Regions from separate parts of the Bacillus sp. FG16 genome, predicted to be linked through region 1. Evidence: riboswitches for the same ligand, from Rfam matches in the RefSeq annotation. Region 1 holds a riboswitch; the other holds the start of a gene.
What was found. A riboswitch is a leader RNA that binds a small molecule or an ion and turns the genes downstream of it on or off. The one in region 1 is predicted to bind magnesium.
Positions count from the first base shown of each region.

Region 2: another riboswitch for magnesium. It lies ahead of ACODS7_RS13625 (P-type ATPase actuator domain-containing protein); the one in region 1 lies ahead of mgtA (magnesium-translocating P-type ATPase).

Region 1 is NZ_JBMDKC010000001.1:85,992-93,246, forward strand. It holds gene mgtA (magnesium-translocating P-type ATPase) at 1-1,464, opposite strand, end outside; M-box (ykoK) riboswitch at 1,796-1,963, opposite strand; partial or broken gene ACODS7_RS00555 (hypothetical protein) at 2,314-2,822, shown strand; gene ACODS7_RS00560 (DUF3932 family protein) at 2,858-3,109, opposite strand; gene rnz (ribonuclease Z) at 3,299-4,222, shown strand; gene ACODS7_RS00570 (hypothetical protein) at 4,699-4,845, shown strand; gene sdaAB (L-serine ammonia-lyase, iron-sulfur-dependent subunit beta) at 4,893-5,552, shown strand; gene sdaAA (L-serine ammonia-lyase, iron-sulfur-dependent, subunit alpha) at 5,571-6,449, shown strand; gene proI (pyrroline-5-carboxylate reductase ProI) at 6,496-7,255, opposite strand, start outside.
Region 2 is NZ_JBMDKC010000031.1:6,910-14,164, reverse strand. It holds gene ACODS7_RS13640 (acyltransferase family protein) at 1-554, opposite strand, end outside; gene ACODS7_RS13635 (FbpB family small basic protein) at 841-981, opposite strand; gene ACODS7_RS13630 (5'-3' exonuclease) at 1,337-2,203, opposite strand; gene ACODS7_RS13625 (P-type ATPase actuator domain-containing protein) at 2,336-3,061, opposite strand; M-box (ykoK) riboswitch at 3,397-3,562, opposite strand; gene ACODS7_RS13620 (DUF350 domain-containing protein) at 3,776-4,162, opposite strand; gene ACODS7_RS13615 (glutathionylspermidine synthase family protein) at 4,159-5,394, opposite strand; gene ACODS7_RS13610 (hypothetical protein) at 5,398-5,709, opposite strand; gene ACODS7_RS13605 (hypothetical protein) at 5,793-6,242, shown strand; RNA gene ssrS (6S RNA) at 6,297-6,480, opposite strand; RNA gene ssrS (6S RNA) at 6,502-6,684, opposite strand; gene ACODS7_RS13590 (sulfurtransferase) at 6,801-7,255, opposite strand, start outside.

The sequences.
Region 1 (7,255 bases):
TATTTTTTTATCCACTTCAGTGTAGTTACAAATTGATAAAATTTCTTCTACGGCACCTTTACAAACCATTGTATGTTCACCTGAACTATCCTTTACGATGACTGACATACGCCGGCGGGCGAAATCGAATGGAATTTCATCTAGCTTTTGAAAAGCTGATGGATCAAATGTATTGTTTTCCTCTGTATGCTTAATAACAGCTTTATCTATTAAGTTTTTCAATCCAGTTTGATAGAAACTATTTAAATAGGCAAATTGCAAGACGCGATTACATTCATTTCCACTAGGATCTAAGTGACGAACAAGGACAACTTTATCTTCTGTTAAAGTTCCGGTTTTATCTGTACAAAGAATGTTCATAGCACCTAAGTTTTGAATAGAATTTAGTTGTTTTACAATTACTTTTTGTTTAGACATGTTAACGGCACCTTTAGCTAAATTAGCAGTTACAATCATTGGTAACATTTCTGGTGTAAGACCAACAGCAACTGCAATAGCGAAGAAGAAAGCTTCTTGCCAATCTCCTTTTGTGAATCCATTAATGAGAAGGACAATAGGCGCCATAATAAGCATGAATGTAATTAAGAGCCAGCTTACTTTGTTTACACCTTTATCAAAGCTTGTTTCTACACGCTTTCCGATTACCTTATTTGCTAAAGAGCCGAAATACGTATCAGTACTTGTTGAGATGACAACAGCTTTTGCGCTACCACTTACAATATTTGTTCCCATGAAACAAAGGTTTTCCATATCGAGTGGATTGTAATTTTTTTTCATGTTTTTCGGTAAGATATGCTTATTTTCTGTATGGTAGCAGTGTTCGTATTTTTCTACAGGAAGTGCTTCCCCTGTTAAGGAAGATTGATTAACAAATAAATCTTTAGCGGATACAATACGCGCATCAGCGGGAACGATATCACCTGCTGAAAGGGAAATAATATCGCCAGGTACAAGTTCCTCAATTGGAATTTCTGTTGTGTAATTTCGATTTAAATTCGTTACATTTTTTATTTCATGTACAAATCCATTTATTCTAAATACACTCGCAGTTGTTCGAACCATAGCTTTTAACTTATCGGCAGCTTTTTGAGAACGAAATTCTTGGGAAAACCGAATCGTTGCACTAAGTAGTACCATTGCAGATACGACAATTGTTCCTTGTATGTCATCTGTGAAAAAGGAGAGTGCTCCAAGAGCTAATAAAACGAAAATAAATGGATTTTTAAATGCCGAAAGAAATTGAATGTACCACGGCGCCATTTTATTATGAGCTATTTCGTTCGGACCGTATAAAGAAAGTCTACGAGACGCTTCTTGTTTAGATAATCCATCTTGTGTTGTTTCTAGAAGTTTTAACGCAGAGATTACATCTTGTGTTGCAACCTCCACTAATAATTCGTTATTTGTTTGCATGCTATTTTGCTCATAAGCATGCTTTGTTTCTTGTCTTTGTAAATTAAACATTGGTAGTTCCTCCTCTGTCATGAAGGAGGAAACAATCTGTTACCTAACTATTTGAAATGGTGAGGAACAGTTTCTTTCCTACCTACATGATGAAATATGAATGTAAAACGTATGGGTATCTGGGCCGAATCATCAATTGCCAACTGTTCCTCACCTCCGTACAATTTAGTAGTTTCTGAATATGCTATGTTTGTTTCATAGTAAGGTGCATAGATACGTAAAAAGACCTTTACTCAAAACGAGTAAAGGTCTGAATTCGCAGTTAAAAGAGTCCACAACAAAGACTGCTAGTAGACATAAATAAAAACAGTTTTTGTGTGTGACAAAATATATGCACCTCTCCCTCGTTGAGTTTTAGCACTGTATAGCATAGGTACTGAAACCAGCTACGTTAAGAAAGGCCTTCATTCCGACCTTTCCTGTTGACCCATTGGCGTCTCTCGACATTTTTGGGCAGCAGCGTTTCTCTATACAGGAGCCTCACCTAACAGAGACCATATTCAATTACATGTTGAATGTTAGCACTGTAAAATCGTAGTGTCAATATCTTTTTTATCTGTGTTTTTAAAATATTAAATGGATTTATAATAGATATATGGGATGAAATGCATGATATTAATTATAAATAATGTGGAAAATAAATATTTTTATAAGAGGGGAATTTGTAATGGTACCACAAAATTTTATTATAAATATTGAGAATCAAAAGTGGTTGTTTAATGAGCAGGAAGATTTATGTTCTCATGGAGAAATATATCCCGCATTAACGGGCAGTAAGACTCCCACCTCAAAATTCGGCTAGAGCAAAGGAGTTAGGTGGGAGAGATCAAACTGCCCGTAAAAGCCCGATTGGTTCAACTAATAATCAGTGGGGACGGTGCCCCCCACTGATTAAAGTTTCCCTTTATTTAAATGTGGCTGGAACGATTATTACGTAGACAGGTATGGATGAGGAATGGGGAATAAGTGAATCAGCTTTAGCTCTGTTACGAACTTTAGATAAAGAATATATTTGTGATATTGAAAATGAAGAGGGGCTTATTTTGCACGGATGTGGCACTATGCTCATGTTAGGATGCCCAATTTCAATTCATTGGACTATAAACCATATAGGTGAAAATGTGGTTTTAAAGGATTTTGTCAAAGTTATTTCTACTGATCAAGAGGCTATATACTATGAAGGGCTTCATATAGAAGTAAATGAAAATGAATATAGAAAACAAATTGTTTCTTTTGCGCTACAAGCAAAAGAATTATTCAATAAATCAAGTGAAAAGGTAATTTTAGATGAGTTTGATCAAAGTATGTATACAGACTTTTGGACGGAATATAATCATTTGCTAAATAAGTATAAATAAAAAAAGCACTGTAACCAGTGCTTTTTTATTATAGATTACGAGATTGTAGGGTTTTCAAAAATAACAATCTCTGAACTGTTTGTAGTTGAAACGCGTTGGGCGTAATATGTTAAAGCTGAAGAAATATATGCTGGTAACGTATCATTTGTATGTGATGTTGTATATTCATGGATTAATTCCTTTAAAGTTGTCCATTCTAATTGTGCTGGGTGATCAGACACGAAAGAACTTACCCAGCGATCAAATGAAGATGAAAAATCAGTTTGTAAACGAAATACTTCTTTCATAATAAAACGCTCCCTTAAAATGTAGTATAATCATTTTAACACAAAACACGAACGATTGCTAAATTTTTTAAGTATAATGTTCGTGTTATATAGTTGTCTAGATGATTGGTTATGTAAATTCAATTTGCCATTTGAAATAACATTCCGTAAGATGAGAGATAGAGTATATTTAGAGCTGGAGGAAAGAAAGTGGAATTTGTATTTTTAGGAACTGGTGCAGGTGTTCCTTCAAAAGGAAGGAACGTTTCAGCAATTGCTTTACAATTGTTAGAAGAACGAGGACAAACTTGGTTATTTGATTGTGGCGAGGCCACGCAACATCAAATATTACATACATCTGTACGTCCGCGCCGCATTGAAAAAATATTTATTACGCATTTACATGGCGATCATATTTTTGGATTGCCTGGTTTATTAGGTAGCCGTTCATTTCAAGGAGGAACTACGCCTTTAACGGTGTATGGACCGAAAGGAATTAAACAATTTATTGAAGTGGCATTATCGGTAAGTACGACACATGTGAAATATCCACTTGAAGTTGTGGAGATAACAGAAGAAGGTACCGTATTTGAAGATAATGAATTTTATGTAGAAACGAAAAGATTGTCACACGGTATAGAATGTTTTGGATATCGTATTGTAGAGAAAGATATACAAGGTGCTCTTTTAGTTGATAAGTTGCTTGAGATGGGTGTGAAACCAGGTCCAATCTTTAAACGTTTAAAGGATGGAGAAGTAGTTGAATTAGAGGGTGGCACGATATTAAATGGAAATGAGTTTATCGGCCCACCTCAAAAAGGAAGAATTATTACTATCTTAGGTGATACGCGATATTGCGAAGCGAGTAGGGAGCTTGCGCAAGATGCAGATGTACTTGTCCATGAAGCGACTTTCGCAGCAGAAGATGAGCAACAAGCGCATGATTATTTTCATTCCACATCTAAGCAAGCTGCGAGCATTGCACTTCAGGCAAATGCGAAGCGATTAATCTTAACTCACATTAGTTCTCGCTATCAAGGAGATACATATAAGGAATTATTGAAAGAGGCAAGAGAGTTGTTTTCTAATACAGAAATAGCGACAGATTTGAAATCATTCCCAGTAGAAAAATAATAATTTTGTAAAAAATGGTAACGATAGGTTACCATTTTTTTATGTCTAAAAAAATTTAAAAATAAAACTGTTATTATTTTATATTTATACTTGGATGATACAGAAAATTAGAATGGTTTGAATATATACGATAAAAATACGAAATAATGATTATTTAGAAAAACTGTTATATAAGTCAGATGACATACAAGTGATACAAATAGCAGGAATGGACTTTTATTCAGAACTTTTAAAATTCAACAAAAGTAAGCGTTTTATAAAAAACAAGCTATAATGAGGGCAGATTATAATTTATGATAAGTCACATGCTTTTTAGTTATTATCGTAACAAGTGAAGTTGACTAAACCATGAGAGAGTAACATGAGAATTATAATAGGAAAGATATCGCTTGTTTATGCTATCCTTGCAATGGCTTCTGTGTTAAACTTTGGATTGCTACCAGACTTTATTGTGGATTATCTTATATCATTTTTTAATGAAAATAATGCTAAGATTCTTATGTATTATTATAACTGGTATTATTTCAGGTTATATTGGATTACTTTTATTTGAAAATTATCCAATTCATACAGCAGAACAAATTCGTGGTACAACTGGAAAAGCGACAGATGTAGCAGGTTAATAGAATAGTAGAATAAATTTTTGCATAGAGGTTTAGGGGGAGTTATGATGAAGTATCGCTCAGTATTTGATATTATCGGTCCAGTTATGATTGGACCATCAAGTTCACATACAGCAGGCGCGGCAAGAATGGGGCAAGTTGCTCGCCAGCTGTTTCGTCATGAACCAGAAAGAGTAAGCATTTCGTTATATGGATCATTTGCAAAGACGTATCGAGGGCATGGTACGGATGTAGCACTAATCGGTGGAATATTAGGATTTGAAACAGATGACTTACGTATTCCAGAGGCGCTAGAAATAGCAAAAGAGCGCGGAATTGAAGTGGAATTCATTGAAGAAGATGCCAATGCACCTCACCCAAATACAGCGAAAATTCGTTTGTATAAAGGTGAAGAAGAAATTGAAGTGGTTGCTTGCTCAATTGGTGGCGGTAAAATTGAAGTTGTAGAATTAAACGGATTCGATCTTCAATTATCAGGCACAAGTCCAGCACTACTTATTGTAAATAACGATCGCTTTGGTGCTATTGCAGCAGTAGCTTCAATCCTTGCTACAAACGAGATTAACATTAGTACAATGAGTGTTTCTCGTAAAGAAAAAGGAAGAAGAGCGCTTATGGTTATTGAAACAGATGAATTATTAGCAGATGAAGTAATTGAAGAAATAAAAGCGCAACAAAATATTTGTCAAGTAACTATTATGGATTAATTGCAGGGGGGACACACCATGTTTCGGAACGCAGCGGAACTAGTGGCGCAAGCTAAAGAACAAAATGTAAAAATCGCAGAAATTATGATTCAATGTGAAATGGAAACAAGAAGTATTTCACGTGAAGAAGTAATTGCTGGTATGGAAAAGAACTTAGTCGTGATGGAACAAGCAGTAGAACGTGGTATTCGCGGCGTGAAATCACCAACTGGTTTAACTGGTGGAGATGCTGTAAAAGTTCAAGCGTATATGAAGAGTGGAAAAGGCTTATCTGGAGATACGATTTTGGATGCAGTAAGCAAAGCTGTTGCAACAAATGAAGTAAACGCAGCGATGGGAATTATTTGTGCAACACCAACAGCAGGGTCTGCTGGAACAGTGCCAGGTGTACTATTTGCGCTAAGAGAAAAATTGCAGCCTACACGTGAAGAAATGATTGAATTCTTATTTACAGCAGGAGCTTTCGGTATGGTTGTTGCGAATAACGCTTGTATTTCTGGTGCGGCAGGAGGATGCCAAGCTGAAGTTGGTTCAGCAAGTGGAATGGCGGCTGCAGCTGCAGTTGAGATGGCTGGTGGAACACAAGATCAAGCAGCTACAGCGATGGCAATTTCATTAAAGAACATGCTTGGTTTAGTGTGTGATCCTGTTGCAGGACTTGTAGAAGTACCTTGTGTAAAACGTAATGCAGCAGGAGCTGCAAATGCGATGATTTCAGCAGATTTAGCATTAGCTGGTGTAACGAGTACAATTCCATGTGATGAAGTAATTGAGGCAATGTTTAGAATCGGACAAACGATGCCAGTAGCACTTCGTGAAACAGCGGAAGGTGGACTTGCAGCAACGCCGACTGGTCGTCGCCTGCAAGAAGAGATTTTTGGGAAGAACAATAACTAAGTGTAATTATAGAAAAAGGAGCTCAAATAAACTTGAGCTCCTTTTTCTATTTTTCTTTTGTTAGTTGTTCTAATGTTTTTCCAAGATTATGTGATCGTTCCGTTGCCTGTGTAATACAAGAAATAAGTGCTTGTTGAAATTTATGTTCTTGTAATACTTCAATACCTGCTTCGGTAGTTCCGCCAGGAGAAGTAATTTCCTTTCGCAAAATAGAAGGGTGTTTGTCACTTGCTTTTAGCATTTCAGCAGCACCAATCATCGTTTGAAGAATAAGTGATTTTGCAATATCTTCTTTTAAACCAATTTTTTTTGCAGCTTCTTCCATAGCTTCCACTACGTAATAAATATAAGCAGGTCCACTTCCGGATAATGCAGTGACAGCATGCATATCTTCTTCCTCTACAACAGAGACGAGACCAATTGTTTCAAATAAAGATGTTGCAGTGCGAATATGTTCCGCTGTTGCATGTTTCGAAGGGGAGATAGCGGTAGCTGATTTTAAAATGGTTGCGGATGTATTTGGCATTGCACGAATAATTGGAACGTCTTTTTGAAGTAGTTTTCTAATTGAGTGAGTAGAAACACCTGCTAGTAATGAAATAATAAGCACGTTATTATTTATGTATTCTTTAAAAGGGGTAAGCGCCTCTGCAACATCCTTTGGTTTCATTGCTAGAAAAAGAATATTTGCATCAGTAAGTAATTCTTTTTTATTATGAGTACCTTTGACACCGTATTTTTTATGTAGCTCTTGTAATCTTGTCTCGTTAGAACGATTACTTACAGTAATTTGTTCACCTTTAACA
Region 2 (7,255 bases), on a different contig from region 1:
GAACGCCTTAACGTTTTTCGTAAACAAATCATCAAAATTAACGGAAAAATTATTGATATTCGCATTTCATGGACAAGTGACCAAATCACACCGTTATATGCATCTGTATTATATTTCCCAACCAATAAAATATGTTGCGCTATTAAGCTTGGAGAACTTTCAATCGTCCATGAGCGATTAAACCATTCACTTAAATAAGAAATACCATATTCACTAATTGTAGCCTGGCATATAATAGCTATAATTAGTGCCACAATATAGGGAATATATATTCTGCATATACGTTTTAAAAGGTATGACCCATAGCTACTATAGGTTTTTTGAATAGATTCATACAAAACAAATCCGCTCAAAACAAAAAAGATAATAACAGATTCGTTACCACTACTAAAAATAAGACGAGCAGGCGTTTCTTTTAATAGATACACAACAAATGGTTTATTATCTTCATAACTGTAATTTTGAAATGCTGAAAAAATCATTAAATGATGACCAATCATTACTATTAATGAAGAAATCCCTCTTATAGAATCCAATTCTTCGTATCTCTTCATCTTTTTACATCAACTCCTAATGAAATGATAATAATCATTTCAAAGCGACATCTTTATTCATATTCCTCTCCTTTCTTTTCATTCCAATTTTTCATATTAAAATGATTTTATAGTATAAATTTGAGTGTATTGTAACATTTTTTGTAATATTATGAATAGCGAATCTCAAAAATTGGTATATACCAATTTCAACCTCGAAAAATGAGTAATATTGATAGAAAAACACTATAAAAATATCTTGCATATTTACATAAATTAAAGAGATGAATAGCGTTTTTTATTTTATTTAATTACTGGCACCACTATATGCTACATGTCGTTTCTCAATTCTCTCTTCAATTTCTTTCATATTTTCTTTATTATTTAATAGTGATTGTTTATTTTCAATTAATAATTGTTTAAAAGATTTTCTCACTTTTTTTCTCATTTTCATTGTCCTCCTTGGGGGATGGTTTATATAAAAGATAAAGAATTATCTGTGTGTCCTTATAATAATTGATTGTTGTGAATTCTATTTGAACTTCATATGAAAATTCCGTTTATTTTCTGACAACTTTGTGAACACGAAAGAAAGACTCTCTAAAACTATGTTGAAATTAATTCACTTCATTATAAAAATTACTATTCCCATCAACTTTTATCATTATATCTTGTCGAAACATTTATATATTTAAAATTGAGTTCGACATAATTTTATTTACTATAATACTGTTTACAAAAACAAAAAGAAGGAGTCACCAAGTCAAATTTCGACTTATGCAACATCCCTCTTTCCAAACTATTTATAGCATATTTATTAATATTTCAGGTCTTCCCCAATTCATTTCTTCACAAACAAATCTAAGTTTTTCTTCATCCATTGTGTGTAATCCCTCTTCTAGTGAACATGAAATTGGAACTTCACAGTGAATTTGTGCTAATTGCAACGAAATATTTAAGTTCTCTAAATCACTTTCAATCTTCGTACGCTGCGCTTTTGTTAATGATTCTACATTTTCTAGTACAGCGGATACTGTTCCGTGCTCTTGAATAAGCTTATACGCTGTTTTTTCACCGATACCTTTTACACCTGGATAATTATCACTTGTATCTCCCATGAAAGCTTTTGCATGGACGATTTGCCACGGCTCTACACCTTTTTCTTCCATAATTTTCTCCGGTGTGTAATATTCGTAATTTCCAATTCCTTTACGCAGAAGCATAACTGTAACGTTCTTATCAACAAGTTGAAGTAAATCTGTATCACCAGTTAAAATATAAACTTCAGCTTCATTGCAATATTGTTTTGCAAGCGTACCGATACAATCATCGGCTTCGTAGCCTTTCATACCGATAACTGGAATGGATAATTTCGCAGTCATTTCTTGCACTAAATCAAATTGAGGAATTAATTCTTCTGGTGGCGCCGCACGATTTGCTTTATAATTCGAGAACGATTCTGTTCTAAATGTCGTACTTCCCATATCCCAGCATGTAACGATATGTGTTGGTTCGATCGCTTGCGTAGCTGTTAACAAGTGTTTCATATAACCATGAATCCCGTTCGTAGGGGTTCCATCTTGTCGTTTCATAAATTGTCCGTAGACACTTGTTGCGTAAAAAGCACGAAATAATAGTGCCATACCATCAACTAATAATACTTTTTTCATAATTCCTCTCCTATTAAAAAAATAATAACCTCACGTTATCACGTAAGGTTATATAAATAGATTACCATTCTACGTTTTTGCTCAACTTTGTCTATTATACATGGTTTTTGTATATTTAGCACCATTAACACATTAAGACATCCTACTACAACAAGTATGCAATATGCCTGAATACGTATTTTTCCCAGTAGAAACAACGACAGCCTTTGCATTTCCACTAACAATATGCGAACCTTTAAAACATACATTTTCAAGCTCAAGTGGATTATAATCTTTCATCCGTTTTAATGGAATAAATCGTTTACGTTCAAGGTGATAGCAGCTTTCAAACTTCTCTATACTCGCTTCGTTTCCCGTTAACACAGACTCATTCACTAATAAATCATCTGCATAAATAATACGTACATCAGCTGGCACAGCATCTCCAGCCGAAAGAAAAATCATATCTCCAGGTACAAGTTCTTGCACTGGTATCTCCATCATTTTCAGTTCACTATTTAGCCCTGTACTACTAGAACATTCTACTCTAGATACAGTAATCGTTTCACGTTGTAATTCATCACACACACGTTGTTTTGAAAAACCTGGAATCATGCCACCAAGCTTCATCATTACTTCTGCAAGAATTGCTCTTTTTGAAGTTAGTTCATTTCGGCCATATACTTGAATACGTTTTTGCGCCTCTTTCATTGATAGTCCGTCTCTTGTTGTTTTAAAATATGCAAATACAGATTTTACATCTCTTGTTGCAATTTCAATTAATAAATCTTTATTTTTTTGGAGCATTGTTTGTTCTTTTATTGATTTTTTATTTAGTTTATATGACGTGTTACCCACAGTTTTGTTTGCATATAACATATTATCGTCTCCTCCTTTACAACATAGGAAGAAACGCTTTGTTTCTCAATTTATCCACTTTGCTGTGAAAGTGTCTAGCGCTTTATAAACGCTACATTGTGATAAATATAGAGGGAGGAACAAATCGTTTCCTGCCTACATCATATATTTTTGATTTGAAGTATATGGGTAACGGAACCGAGTCAGAATTTGACATGCTCCTCACCTCCTCGTTTAATTTTATATTTTATACTATGATATTACTCATAGCTTGGTAACAAAAAAGACCCCTACCCTTAAGAGAGTAGTGGCCATTACATACACAAATAAACGATTTCTAATATAATTAGAAATCTACGGACCTCTCCCTCGCCGAGTTTTAGCACTGTATAGCATAGGTACATTACCAGCTACGTTAAGAAAAACCTTAATTCGATCATTCCTGTTGACCCATTGGCGTCTCTCGACATTTTTGGGCAGTAGCATTTCTCTATACAGGAGCCTCACCTAACAGAGACTTATTTTCATTACATTGAAAATGTTACTCTTATTTAAATTAGATGTCAACAGTAGCCTACAATTTTTTCAAAAGGTATGGCAAACTAACGTATATAAAGTGAAACTTTAATCAGTGGGGGTTTTGTTCATCCCCCACTGATTATTAGCCCTCACCAATCGGGCTGCCCGGCAAATAGCGGGATAAAATAAAAAACTTTACGTTTAAACGTAAAGTTTTTAATAAGTTATACAACCAGCGATTACAATCCCAATTGAAAGCGATAAAAACATAAGAAAAAGACCGACTGCTTGATTATCTTCTTCGAGACTTTTGTTTATATTAAAGCGTGGTGTAAGCCACTCAGCTAAATAAAAGACGATAATTTGAGCCAAAATCCCAACTGCTCCCCACGAAATCATATCAAGAAGTGAAATTGAATTAGCTGCTGTCGAATATAAAACAATAGCTAACCCAAGTAATCGTCCTCCAAGCACATAGCTTACCGCCTTATTCCCTTGAGCCATTAACTTAAATTCCTTAACTTTCGTTGTCACTTCCATCAAGAACAGACCAATACATAAAAGGCCGAGTGTTACTGCTAGATATAATAAAAAATTAATCATTTTTTCCCCCTCCTTTTTATACCTACCGGTAAATAGTACGATTCATTTCCTGTAATCTTTTCTCCCGCGCGAATACCGATACTACTCGCTTTTCCAGCAATTAAAAACGAACCAAACACATACGACAGTTTCTCCATCCCTTTTTCTGTTTCCAAGGATACGACTGGAAGTTCTATATACTTTTGAAATATCGGCAGTGACGCTTTATACGTTTGGTGTGCATTTTGAAGCATAATATTTTCGTCTTTATCGCGAATCGTAATTGTATCTCCTTCTCTCCCAAATGAAGGTTTTTGAACGAAAGAACCTTTGCCTAAAAATAAATCTGGTTCTAAATATGTAGGTAACATATATTCTTTAATCCACTGTTGTTCCTCATTTGTATAAAAGGCCTCTTCTTCTGCTAACCCCCAAATAAGACACTGAATTGATTTTGGCTGAAGTAAAAATGCTGACAAAGGATTTATTATAAAAAGCTTTCCGGCTTTTACAAGTTGTAACAGTTCCACACCTACCAAATCTCCTGTTTCAGGATCTTGATCCTCAATTAAATCTTCTATCGGATATGTTTGGCGATATAAAACATCAATCTTCGCCCCATCTTTATCGACTAGAGCATCTTTCGTAATTCTAAGTTCTGACATTGGCACTACTTTATTTTCAACATGGCATAACTGACTCAAATACTTAGTCGTATTCCAATCCTCAATATGTTCATGATGTGCTGTAAAAACAACATTTGGATTGTCTAATCCCTTTGTCGCTTCCATTACGGCTTTCGTAACACCAGAAGATAGTAATCGTTCTTGATCCGAGTTTGGATCATCATATCCTAGGTTTTCACAAACTTTTCCATTCATTTGAAAGCATTCCATAATAAAAGTTGGTGTATCACTATTAAACTCAAGCATTTTAATTTGGTTATCGTCCGTTATAACGAAATCAAATCGTGAAATAACAGATTCAGGATATAATTCTTTCATTCTAATGAATGATAAGCTCGCAGGAGGAAAACCAAGCTCAAGAAGCTGTTCGTCACTTAAATTACGTAAAAGTCTAGCAGTCTTAAAAAATATTTTCCCCATTCGTTCAGTAGCTAATTGCAATTGTTCCAAAGTCTGATTTGTTATAGAAAAAACATGAAACAAACTATACTCACATTCATATAAATCCGACCAAAAATTTGGATATTTCAAATAAAACTCTTTTCGATTTCTTATGTATTGCGACATATTTTAGCCCCCAAATCCTCCCTTTGAACCGCTTCCAATTCCACCTTTAAATTCAGCAGACGATTGATACGATTTAAACGCCGATGAATTTTTAAAGGTGGACTTATTTTGATAGTATCGCCCACCATAGAAATAATGCCCACGATAACCTGAACTACTATCATCACACTGCCATACCCCAAGTTCATCATCCCAATCCCAATCAGAACAACTATTATCATTCGGTTTTGGGGGAAGATCTTGTGCGCAGCCAAATAAAGTGCCAGTCATTAAAGATGTTACGACACCACCTACTAGCCATTTCGTTTTTGTCACCTTCGCACTCCCCTTTTTAAATTATATTTCTATTATATAAGACGGCATGATAAAGTAGAAGAAAAAGGAAGAAGAGGGATTAAATGCGCTTAGAATATCGACTTAATGATGAAACAAAAGGGTATCCTGCTTTATGGAACTACGCAAATATTTCTAATTCTGAAATTATCGCACGCATGACTTGTGAATATTTTATTAAAGAGAAAAATACTTATGTTGTTACTGCAACTTCGGTTGATCCAGACGGAACAGTAGTTATTTATATTCAAAAAGAAGTTTTCGCAAATGACCCTTCAGACCCTACATACTCCTACATCGGTTTTGAAATTAGAGAACTAAGTGAAACGAGTTCAAACATAGTAGATAGTCAAGATGTATGGAACTACGAAGAAATTTTACCATCTCTTCATTCAGATATTATATATATTCAGCGAGACGGCATGTCTATGGAATTCTCCTTGGATTCAAGAGAGATTGATGAAGACAGAAAGTGCTACATTTATTACGGAAACTTCACAGGTGAATCAAGATAATATTGATATATCTATGCAACAAAAAAACCTTACGTATAAAACGTAAGGTTTTTATATAGCCCCACATATGCCGTTCTCTCTAGATGTCCATAAACCTGCTCTCACAGGTGGATGCTCTCACAAATGTTTGTAACTTCCTTCTTAAAAAGATGGCATGTTAGCTACATTTAAATATTGAACTTCCATATTAAACTTATTGGTTTAAGACATGCATAAGCTACGTACACCGTAGGAATTTTATATAAGGTTAGTTGAAATAAGACCCCCGCACGTGCCGCTCCTCGTAAATGTCCAAAAACCCGCTACTCGCAGGTGGATGCCCTCACAGTTACCGTACATCTTCCTCCACAAGGAAGGCTTGATGATGGTCGCTAAATATTGAGCTTCCGTATAACTAACATCGGTTTTAGACATAAATAAGTTACGCACACCGCAGGATGTATTATTTACTTGTCGTTATATTATCACATTGTTTCTAATGTGTAAAATACAAAGTTTTTCGAGCAATCTCTTGCTTGTGACCTTATTTTAATACAAATTATTTTTGCATGCAAGTGATTAATCTTCTTCTTTTGCAATTTGATTTTCTGGATAAGAAATCCAATCACTCCAGCTACCTGCATACAATTTAACATTTTGGAATCCAGCCAATTTTAATGCAACGATATTTGGACATGCCGTAACACCAGAACCACAATATACAATGGTTTCCTTATCTTTCGACAGGTTTTGGAATCGTTCTTGTTGCTCAGCTTCATTCTGAAATTGTCCTGATTGCAACATTCCATCCTTCCAAAAATAATTTACTGCTGTCGGAATATGTCCTGCTTTATGATCGACAAGTTCCTCTACACCAGCATAACGTTTTGGCTCTCTTGAATCAATTAACGTAACATCTGCACCTGCCTGGATATTCTCTCTTACTGTTTCCATCGATACAAGCATCTGATCTTGTATGTTTGTTTTGAATGTTTTTCGTATAACAACAGGAATTTCCGTTGTTGTCGGTAGTC